3 regions of the Blastococcus jejuensis genome follow, and region 1 is predicted to be linked to each of the others. Evidence: riboswitches for the same ligand, from Rfam matches in the RefSeq annotation. Region 1 holds a riboswitch; each other region holds the start of a gene.
The links. Region 1 has a riboswitch for cyclic di-AMP ahead of ABD644_RS07990 (M23 family metallopeptidase). Riboswitches for the same ligand answer to the same signal wherever they lie in the genome.
Positions count from the first base shown of each region.

Region 2: it holds a riboswitch for cyclic di-AMP, as region 1 does, so the genes downstream of both, ABD644_RS10230 (VldE C-terminal domain-containing protein) here and ABD644_RS07990 (M23 family metallopeptidase) in region 1, are expected to answer to the same signal.
Region 3: it holds a riboswitch for cyclic di-AMP, as region 1 does, so the genes downstream of both, ABD644_RS06425 (aggregation-promoting factor C-terminal-like domain-containing protein) here and ABD644_RS07990 (M23 family metallopeptidase) in region 1, are expected to answer to the same signal.

Region 1 covers NZ_BAAAVV010000003.1:187,150-190,386, reverse strand. The annotation lists gene ABD644_RS07995 (multicopper oxidase family protein) at 1-954, opposite strand, end outside; cyclic di-AMP (ydaO/yuaA leader) riboswitch at 1,354-1,506, shown strand; gene ABD644_RS07990 (M23 family metallopeptidase) at 1,520-2,407, shown strand; gene ABD644_RS07985 (M23 family metallopeptidase) at 2,424-3,065, opposite strand; gene resB (cytochrome c biogenesis protein ResB) at 3,229-3,237, opposite strand, start outside.
Region 2 covers NZ_BAAAVV010000004.1:130,987-134,223, forward strand. The annotation lists gene ABD644_RS10225 (HAD family hydrolase) at 1-335, opposite strand, end outside; gene ABD644_RS10230 (VldE C-terminal domain-containing protein) at 443-1,333, opposite strand; cyclic di-AMP (ydaO/yuaA leader) riboswitch at 1,376-1,519, opposite strand; gene metH (methionine synthase) at 1,632-3,237, opposite strand, start outside.
Region 3 covers NZ_BAAAVV010000002.1:568,625-571,861, forward strand. The annotation lists gene ABD644_RS06410 (flavin-containing monooxygenase) at 1-262, shown strand, start outside; gene ABD644_RS06415 (SDR family NAD(P)-dependent oxidoreductase) at 262-1,110, shown strand; gene ABD644_RS06420 (class I SAM-dependent methyltransferase) at 1,115-1,756, shown strand; cyclic di-AMP (ydaO/yuaA leader) riboswitch at 1,883-2,035, shown strand; gene ABD644_RS06425 (aggregation-promoting factor C-terminal-like domain-containing protein) at 2,122-2,886, shown strand; gene ABD644_RS06430 (ArsR/SmtB family transcription factor) at 3,054-3,237, shown strand, end outside.

The DNA of each region.
Region 1 (3,237 bases):
GTCGACCTCGACGGGTCGGACCGGGAATCCGTCGGCGTGAGTCACGGTCAACCGATGGCCCCCGACGGCGAAGCGGTAGGCGGTGTCGCTGCCGGCGTTGATGAGGCGGAGGCGGATTCGTCGTCCCGGCCGAGACCCGACCGTCACCGGAGCAGAGGGCAATCGTCCGTTCAGCAGGTGCGCGGGATAGGCGACGTCCCCGGTGTCCTCGCCCAACGGCGCCTCGGGATCGGCTTCCATGCCGCCCATCTCCATGCCGCCCATCTCCATGCCGCCCATCTCCATGCCGTTGCGCTTCAACATCGCCAAGACGTCGGTGGGAGAGTCGCCAAGGCCATCGGTCCAATCGTCGAGGACGAGCACGGCCTCCTCGTCGTAGTTCCCGGATTCAGCGGGATCCTCGACGATGAGGGGCGCATACAGTGCCGTGTCGAGCTGGACGCCGACGTGCGGATGGAAGAAATAGGTTCCCGGATGGGGGAGGACGAAGGAGTAGTCGAAGACGCTTCCCGGCTCGACGGCTGCCTGAGTGAGCCCAGGGACTCCGTCCATGTCGTTGCGTAGCGCCACGCCGTGCCAGTGGATGGTCGTCGGATCGGGTAGGCTGTTGCGCACGTGCACGTGCAGTTCATCACCCACGTTGGCCCGGATCTCGGGGCCAGGGACTGTTTCGTCGAAGGCCCAGGTCTGCACGGTCGTTCCACCCAGGTCGAGCGTCGCCGGAGCAACCCGCAATCGGCGTTGAACGGCACGCCCGGTCGACGTGCGTGCGGCCTCTGCTTGGGCGACCGCTGGTGAGCGGGGCCCGATCGGGGAGGGGGTGTCCTCGCCAACGAACTGGAGGCCGGCGAGGCCGCCACCTACCACGAGACCGCCGGCCGCGCCGAGTTGGAGGAAGCGTCGCCGGCTGAGGCGCGGTGATGCCATCGCAGGGCCCGCAGTCGGATCGGACACGTCTGAACTCCTTGGATCGACGGCATGTGTGAAGCCGTTGCTCGCCGCTCGGACTGGCGGTTGCGTACCTCTGTGCCGGTCCCGGCCGGCCGCACTCCTACTATCCTAAATAGTAGACGCTGCGACCGGCGCCCTGCTCGATACCGGCGCACCCATTGCCAGGTCGTGGCCGCGCCCGACCGGTCTTGGCTGCAGCGGCTCTGCCTGTCACCGCTCGGTGTCGCGCGGCCTCGAACCGATCCGTTGTGGTCGGGGTAGCCGGCCGCCTGGCGAGCGGGGCTGACGCCGGGATCCCCGGCACTCAGCGCCGGAGGGTTCACAAGCACAACTGTCAACTAAGTCGAATCGTAGTACTGTCGCTTCTTGTCCGCCGAGCCCCGTTCCTCGACCGAGGACCTCGATCGGACACCGCCGAACCGTCCACGGGAGACACCGTGGCGGACCGGGGACCCATGGATCCTCTGGGGTGAATCCTGCGTGCACCGAGCGCAGGTAGGGCATCTTCCGGCCCGAACCCGTCAGCTAACTCGGTAGGCGGTGAGGAAGGAACGGAGAGCCGCCCCCTGTGGCGACGCTGAATCAAGCTGCTTTCGCGGACGACGACGCCGCGAACATCGGAAACCACAAGCCCCGCGCGACCTCCTGGGCCCGGCGAAATCGAGCGCCGCTTCGCGTCGACCGCCCTCGAGTCGGCGCCCACGCCGGGTCGGTGATGCTGCTGACGGCCACGACCGCCGGGGCGTTCAGCTTGGCCGTCCTCCTGGCGGGGGAGCCGTCGGCTGCGGCAACAGCCAGTACGGGTTCGGTTGCCCGGACGACGAGCGTGGCCGACGCCCTCGGCGTCGATGCCGCCACACCCGCCGAGCAGCGGACTGTTCTCGAGCAGCTAACGGCCAGCCGTGCCCAGCGCGAAGCCGAGCAAGCGGCGGCCGCCGACGCCCAAGCGCGGGCTGAGGAGGCCGCCGCAGCGGCTCGCGCGCAGGCCGAAGCGCAAGCAGCGGCCGAGGCGGCCGCGGCCGCTGAGGCGGCCCGGGCAGCGGCGAGTGGCCCAGCCGATGCCGAGGCGGTGATGCCGATCGACGGCGCCCGACTCACGAGTCCGTTCGGGCCGCGCTGGGGCACGCTGCACGGCGGAGTGGACCTTGCCGCGCCGATGTTGACGCCCGAGTACGCCGCGATGGACGGAATCGTCCTGGAGGCCGGCCCGGCCTCAGGATTCGGGCAGGCGGTCTACATCCAGCACGAGAACGGTGACGTCACCGTGTACGGCCACATGGAGGAGATCCTCGTATCGGCCGGACAGGTCGTCCAGGCCGGCGAGACCATCGCATTGGTCGGGAATCGCGGCCAGTCCACCGGGCCGCATCTGCACTTCGAGGTGCGACTGGGAGGACTCGGGGGGGATCCGGTCGATCCGCTGGCTTACCTGCGTGAACGGGGCGTCGACGTCTGATCCCCGCCGCGCGCCGTCAGAGGGTGATTCCCTGTTCGGCGAGCCAGTCGAGCGGGTCGACCCGCCGACCGTCGAGCCCGCCCGCCCAGACCTCGAAGTGGAGGTGAGGGCCGGTCGAGAACCCCCGTGAGCCCACGCGAGCGATCAGTTGACCGCTTTCGACCTCCTGGCCGGCCTCCACGAGCACCTGCTCCATGTGGCCGTAGACGGTGACGTCGCCGTTGAGATGCTGGATGTAGATGACGTTCCCGTAGCCGCTGGCGGGGCCGGCACGCAGGACGGTGCCTGCGGCCGCCGCGTACTCCGGCGTCATCATCGGTGCGGCGATGTCCACGCCCCAGTGCATCTCGCCCCACCGCATGGCGAAGGCGGTGGTGAGGGTGCCGCCTAAAGGCAGCGTTCGCCGCTGTGCTTCTTCAGCCTCCCGGGCGGCCCGGGTGACGCGGACGTCCTCGAGGCGCGATGCCGCCGCCATCAGTGCGACGTCCCGTCGGGGATCGGTCTCCTCGGCGAAGCTGGCGCCCCCATCAAGACCGAGCCCGTGCGTGGCCGCGAGCACCGACCTGTTTTCCGTGGTCGGCGCGGACTGCGGCCACAGGCTCATCAGTGCGGCGCCGACGACGGCGGCGGTCAGGAGTGCCGGCCCTTTCCCCGCCATGGAGGGCGGTGGCTGCAGACGTCGACCGGTCCGCCCATGACTTCGTTGACCCGGCTTCGATCCCGGGGCGCTGTCCCTGGACACGCACTGTCTCCATCCCGCCTACTATCTGACCTCGTAGACGGTAGCGGTCGCCGTGCTCGTCGCTGGGCAGGCGCGCTGATCACGTCGT
Region 2 (3,237 bases), on a different contig from region 1:
GTCGTCGTCACCAGGGCGGTCGGCAGCGCTGCGGACCGGACGTCCTCGAGCAGCTCCCGCGCCCCCGGGCGCCAGATGATCTCCCCCGCCAGCAGCTCCGCGGCCCGGCCCTCGACCCAGCGGGCGGCGACGAGCAACTGGTCGTCCGTGACCTCGAGGCCGAGGTCGTCGTGGAGCAGGGTCATCGACGTCCGCATGCTCGTGCCGACGGTGGCTGCGCGAGCCTCGTCGGAGAGCCGGCCGCCGAGGCGCCGGGCGAACTCGTGCAGCGCCGTCCCCCAGTGCTGCTCGGTCTCGACCAGGGTTCCGTCCATGTCGAACAGCACTGCCTCCACCCGGCCATCGTCCCACCGCAGGATGGCCCGGGCCGTGGCCGACGCGGCCACGGCCCGGAGAACCGCTGGTCAGGGCCTTGGCGCGTGGCCAAGGTCACGACGGGTGGTCAGCGGTAGTTCACGTGCACGTGGTCCATGTGGTTGGCCGTCGCGCTGCCGCGGTTCTCCATCGGCTGCCAGGAGCCGCCGGGCGAGCTCAGCATCCGCTGCTGCCAGATGATGTACTCCACGCCCAGCTCGTCCCAGTGGTCGATGTGGTACTGGGCGATCGCGTCGCCCAGGGACGGGCTGCACATGTAGTCCAGGGCCAGCCCGGAGGGGTGACCGCCGGGGTCGGCGGCGCTGGCGCGGGTGCCGCCGATGGTGATGCCGGCGGCACCGGGCACGTTCGAGACCACCGCGTCCGCGGCGGCCTGCGCCTGCGGTCGCACCGGCCCGGCACTGTTGGAGATCCGCGCGACGGCGGTGGCCGCCGTCCCGCTGGAACTGGCCGCGGGCGCTGCCGCTGCCTCGGACTCGGCCGCGGCTGCCTCGGCCGCTGCTGCCTCGGCCGCGGCGGCTTCGGCTGCCGCCTGGGCCTCCGCCGCGGCCTGCGCCTCCGCCGCTGCCTGCTCGGCCTGGGCCTGGGACGCGGCCGCCGCCGCCTGGTCCGCGTCGCGCTCGGCCCGGCTCGCGGCGAGCTGTCCGAGGAACTCGGAGTCCGCCGTCGACGGCTGGTCGACGCCGGTGCCGTCGATGCCCAGCGCGTCGGCGACGGCGACGGACGGCGACTGGGAGCTGGCCGTGGCGGTCGCCGCCGGGCCCGCCGCCACCAGGTCGACGAAGGCCAGCGTGCACACAGCCGAGATCCCCAGGGCGTAGGCCACCCGGGAGTGCGGGGCGCCGTGCCGGCGACCGTCGGGTCGGGCGATGAGGTCGAGCGGTGCGCCGTCGGAATGCTCGTCGGCGGGCCGGCCCTCGGTGGCCGTGGATCGGGTGGAGATGGAGCGGGTGGTCATGGAGCGCAAGCGCAGGTTCAGGGACGCCACAGGGGCGGCTCTCCGTTCTTCCCTAGCCGCCTACCGAGTTAGCTGACGGGTTCGGGCCGGAAGTTGCCCTACCTGGCACGCGCACGCGCGCGCAGGATTCACCCCAGAGGAACCATGGGTCCCCGGTCTGCTCGCGACGCTCGGCCGCGCGCAGTTCGGCGGTGTCCGGCCGAGGTCCTCGATCGAGGAGCGGGGCCCGGCGGACGCAGGCCAACGTACTACGAATCCGCGTTACCGAACTGTGATCCTCTGCCAGATGTGGACGAGGTCACTCGTCCTCGGTGCGGTAGCCGAGGTTGGGCGAGAGCCACCTCTCGGCCTCGTCGACCGTCCAGCCCTTGCGGCGGGCGTAGTCCTCGACCTGGTCGCGCCCGAGCCGCCCCAGCACGAAGTAGCGCGCCTGGGGGTGCGAGAAGTACAACCCGCTGACCGCCGCGCCCGGCCACATGGCCATGCTCTCGGTGAGCTCGATCCCGGTGCGGGCCTCGACGTCGAGCAGCTCCCAGATGGTCCGCTTCTCGGTGTGCTCGGGGCAGGCGGGGTAGCCCGGTGCGGGCCGGATGCCGTGGTACTTCTCGGCGATCAGCGCGTCGTTGTCGAGGTGCTCGTCGGGCGCGTAGGCCCAGAACTCCTTGCGCACGCGCTCGTGCAGGCGTTCGGCGAACGCCTCGGCCAGCCGGTCGGCCAGCGACTCGAGCAGGATCGCGCTGTAGTCGTCGTTGGCCTTCCTGAACGCGGCGACCCGCTCCCCCGCACCCAGGCCCGCCGTGACGGCGAAGGCGCCCACGTAGTCGCGGAGGCCGGTCTCCTTGGGCGCGACGAAGTCGGCGAGGGACTTGCGGGCCGAGCCGTCGCGGCCCTCGGTCTGCTGCCGCAGCTGGTGCAGGGTCGTGAGCACGGTGCGGCGGGACTCGTCGGTGTAGACCTCGATGTCGTCGCCGGGCACCTGGTTGGCCGGGAACAGGCCGAACACACCGCTGGCCCGCAGCCACCGGCCCGCGATGATCTGGTCGAGCATCTGCTGCGCGTCCTCGTACAGCCGGCGGGCGGCCTCACCGGACGCCGGGTTGTGCAGGATGTCGGGGAACCGGCCGCGCATCTCCCAGGTGGTGAAGAACGGCTGCCAGTCGATGTAGTGCCGCAGCTCCTCCAGCGGGTAGTCGGGGAAGCTGCGGACGAACTGCGTCGCCACGTGGTGCAGGTGGTCGCACGAGGGCCCCGCGCACACGTCCATCGCCTGCTGCAGCAGCATCCTCGGCCGGGGCGGGTGGTAGCTGCTCCACTCGATCTCCGGTGCGGCGGCGCGCGCGGCGGCGAGCGGGAGCATCGTGCGCGTGTCCTGGCGGGCGGCGTGCCGCTCCCGCAGCGTCTCGTACTCGGCGTCGGTCTCGGCCAGCAGCTTCGGGCGTTGCTCGTCGGACAGCAGGGCCGCGACCACCGGCACCGACCGGGAGGCGTCCTTCACCCAGATCACCGGGCCGTGGTACTTCTGCGCGACCTTCACCGCGGTGTGCGCCCGCGAGGTGGTGGCCCCGCCGATGAGCAGCGGGATGTCGAAGCCCTGGCGTTCCATCTCCGACGCGAGGTTCACCATCTCGTCCAGGGACGGCGTGATGAGGCCGGAGAGCCCGATGATGTCGGCGCCCTCCTCCTTGGCGGCGTCCAGGATGCGCTGGGCGGGCACCATCACGCCGAGGTCGACGACCTCGTAGTTGTTGCACTGCAGGACGACGCCGACGATGTTCTTCCCGATGTCGTGGACGTCGCCCTTGACGGTGGCCATGACGACCTTGCCGATGGCGCGCTCGGCGTCGCCGGGGCGCTTCTCCGCCTCGATGAACGGGATCAGGTAGGCGACGGCCTTCTTCATGACG
Region 3 (3,237 bases), on a different contig from region 1:
CCTGCTGCGACACCTCGACGAGCACGGCTACGTCTCGGCCACGCCGGTGGCCCCGCCCGAGGGTGGCGACGAGCCCTTCCTCGACCTCGCGTCCGGGTACGTGCAGCGCAGCCTCGGCGCCCTGCCCAAGCAGGGCTCGCGCAAGCCCTGGAAGCTGCACCAGAACTACCTGCGCGACGTCGCCCTCATGCGCCGTGGCCCGCTCGACGACGAGGGCATGACCTTCCAGCGCGCGGCGGCGCCGGCCCGGCGGGCCGCCTGATGGGCCCCTACCGCTTCGGGGGCGGCACGGCCGTGGTCACCGGCGCGGCCAGCGGCATCGGCGAGGCGCTGGCCGAGCAGCTGGCGACGCGCGGCAGCGACCTGGTGCTGCTCGACCGGGACGCCGAGCGGCTGGCCGCCGTTGCCGGCCGGATCCGGGCGGCGCACCCGTCGCTCGCCGTCGCCACCACCGTCGTCGACCTGGCCGACGACGACGCCACGGTCCGGGTGGCGGCCGACCTCGCTGCGGCGCACCCCGACGTGACCCTGCTGGTCAACAACGCGGGCGTGGCGCTCGGCGGCCGGTTCGACCAGGTGACCGCCGACGAGTTCGACTGGCTGATGTCGATCAACTTCCGCGCCGTCGTCACGCTGACCCGCGCGTTCCTGCCGGCGCTGAAGGCCCGTCCCGGGTCGCACCTGGTGAACGTGTCGAGCATCTTCGGGATCTTCGCCCCGCCCGGGCAGGCGGCGTACGCGGCGAGCAAGTTCGCCGTCCGGGGATTCAGCGAGGCGCTGCGGCACGAGCTCGCCGAGAACGGCGTCGGCGTCACCGTCGTCCACCCCGGCGGCATCAAGACGCGGATCGCCGAGACCGTCCGCGTCGGCTCGGGGGTGTCGGCCGAGGAGTACGAGCAGGGGCGCGCGCAGTTCGCCAAGCTGCTGACGATGCCCCCGGAGAAGGCGGCGGCCCAGATCGTGGCGGCGATCGAGCGGCGCCGCCCGCGGCTGCTGATCGGATGGAGCGCCAAGGTCCCCGACGTGCTGGTCCGGCTGCTGCCCGGCTCCTACTGGCGGCTGATCGCGCGACGTGCCGGCCGGCAGGTCGGCCCTCCCGCGCGAGACTGAGCAGGTGTCGAGCCACGTTCCCGCCGACTTCGTCCGCCGGTACACCCGGCTCGAGCGGTCCGCTCTCGTGCCGGAGGTCCGGCTGCACGTCGCCGCCGACGTCGTCGCGCTGTGGGAGGCGATGGAGAGCGAGCAGGTGGGGCCGGCCGAGGAACCCCCCTTCTGGGCCGCCGCCTGGCCCGGCGGCCAGGCGCTGGCCCGCTACGTCCTCGACCACCCCGAGGTGGTGGCCGGGCGCAGCGTGCTCGACCTCGGGGCGGGCAGCGGCCTCGTCGCCGTGGCCGCGGCGCTGGCCGGCGCCCGCGCGGTGCTCGCCAGCGATCCCGACCCCTACAGCGCCACCGCGGTCGCGGTGAACGCAGAGGCCAACGGGGTCGCCCCGATCGCCGTCGTGGGCGACGTCCTCGACGCGGAACCGCCGGACGTGGACGTCATCCTGGCCGGTGACGTCTGCTACGACCGGGCGATGACCGAGCGCGTGCTGCCGTTCCTGGGGCGCGCCTGGCTCGGCGGGGCCGTGGTCCTCCTCGGGGACCCGGGGCGGCCCTACGTCCCGCGCGAGGGGCTGGTCGCCGCGGCCACGTACGACGTCCCCGACACCGAAGGCCCGCTCGTGCGCCGGACGACGGTGTGGCGGCTGCCCTGACGCACCGACGCGATCCTCGTCACGCCGGGAATTCGACGTTTCGATTGTCACGGTGCGGTAACGGCGGTTACGTTGGGGCGGTCCGGCCGGTCGTCGTGTCCCCACCCGGGGAGATCCGCGCTGGACGCCGCTGAGTCGCCGACCCTCCGGGGAAGGCGAGCCGGGGACCCACCGCAGTACTGGGGTGAATCCAGCCCGCGAGCGTCAGCTCGGGGCCGGTAGGGCTGCTTCCCGCCCGAACCCGTCAGCTAACTCGGTAGGCGGCTACACGGAAGAACGCGTCGCAGGGGCACTGCCTGCCTGGCATGCCGTCCTGTCGCGCCCTGACGCCCTCGGAGTCGTCCCACCCCATGAACCTCCGCACCATGATCCGTCCGCATGCCCGCAGTGAGCGCGGTACCGGAGCGCACCGTCGCCCGCCGAACACCGCCCGTCGTCCCGCGCTCTACCTCAGCGTCGCCGCCGCCGGCGCGCTGATGGTCAACGTGCTCGCCTCCGGCGAGCCCGCCGCCCAGGCCGACGGCGCGCAGCTGGAGTCGGTCAGCATCGCCGAGCAGCTCGGCATCCAGGGCGGGGGCGGCACCGACGCCGGCTCGGCCGTCATCGGCGAGGACGCCGCCCACTCGCTCGGGCAGCTCGCGGCCAGCCGGGCCGAGCGCAGTGCCGAGCAGACCGCGGCCGCGCAGGCCCAGGCCGCCGCCGACCTGGCCGAGCAGCAGCGGCTCGCGGCCGAGCAGGCCGCCGCCGAGGAGGCCGCGCGCGTGGCCGCCGAGGAAGCCGCCCGGGCCGCGGCCGAGGAGGCCGCGGCGGCGGAGGCCGCGCCGGCCGCGACCGCTCCGGCCGGCTCCTTCCAGGACTACGCGCTCGCGCAGCTCGGTGGCGACGCCAACCAGTTCTCCTGCCTGGAGAGCCTGTGGGGCAAGGAGAGCGGCTGGAACCCGAACGCGCAGAACCCGACGAGCACCGCGTACGGGATCCCGCAGTTCCTCGACTCCACCTGGGCCGGCACGGGGATCGCCAAAACCTCCGACGGCTACCGGCAGATCGACGCCGGGCTGATCTACATCGAGCAGCGGTACGGCTCGCCCTGCAGTGCCTGGGGGCACTCGCAGGCCAACAACTGGTACTGAGCCGCCCCCCAGAACCACGCACGACGACGCCCCCGGTCCGCGGACCGGGGGGGTCGTCGCGTCTGCGAGCGGGGTCGTCGCGTCTGCGAGCGGGGTCGTCGCGTCTGCGAGCGGAGTCACAGCGGATTGACGAGTTGACGGGTTCATCAAGCCATTAGAGTCGGAGTGTGCCCTTCACCCCCGGCCGGCCCATCGCGGAGGCCAAGGCCGATCTGTTCAAGGCGCTCGCCCATCCGGCCCGGGTCCGCGTGCTCGAGCTGCTGGCCGAGCGCGAGCACACGGTCGGCGAGCTGGCCGAGGCGACCGGCCTCGAGCTCTCGCACCTCTCCCAGCAGGTCTCGGTGCTCCGCC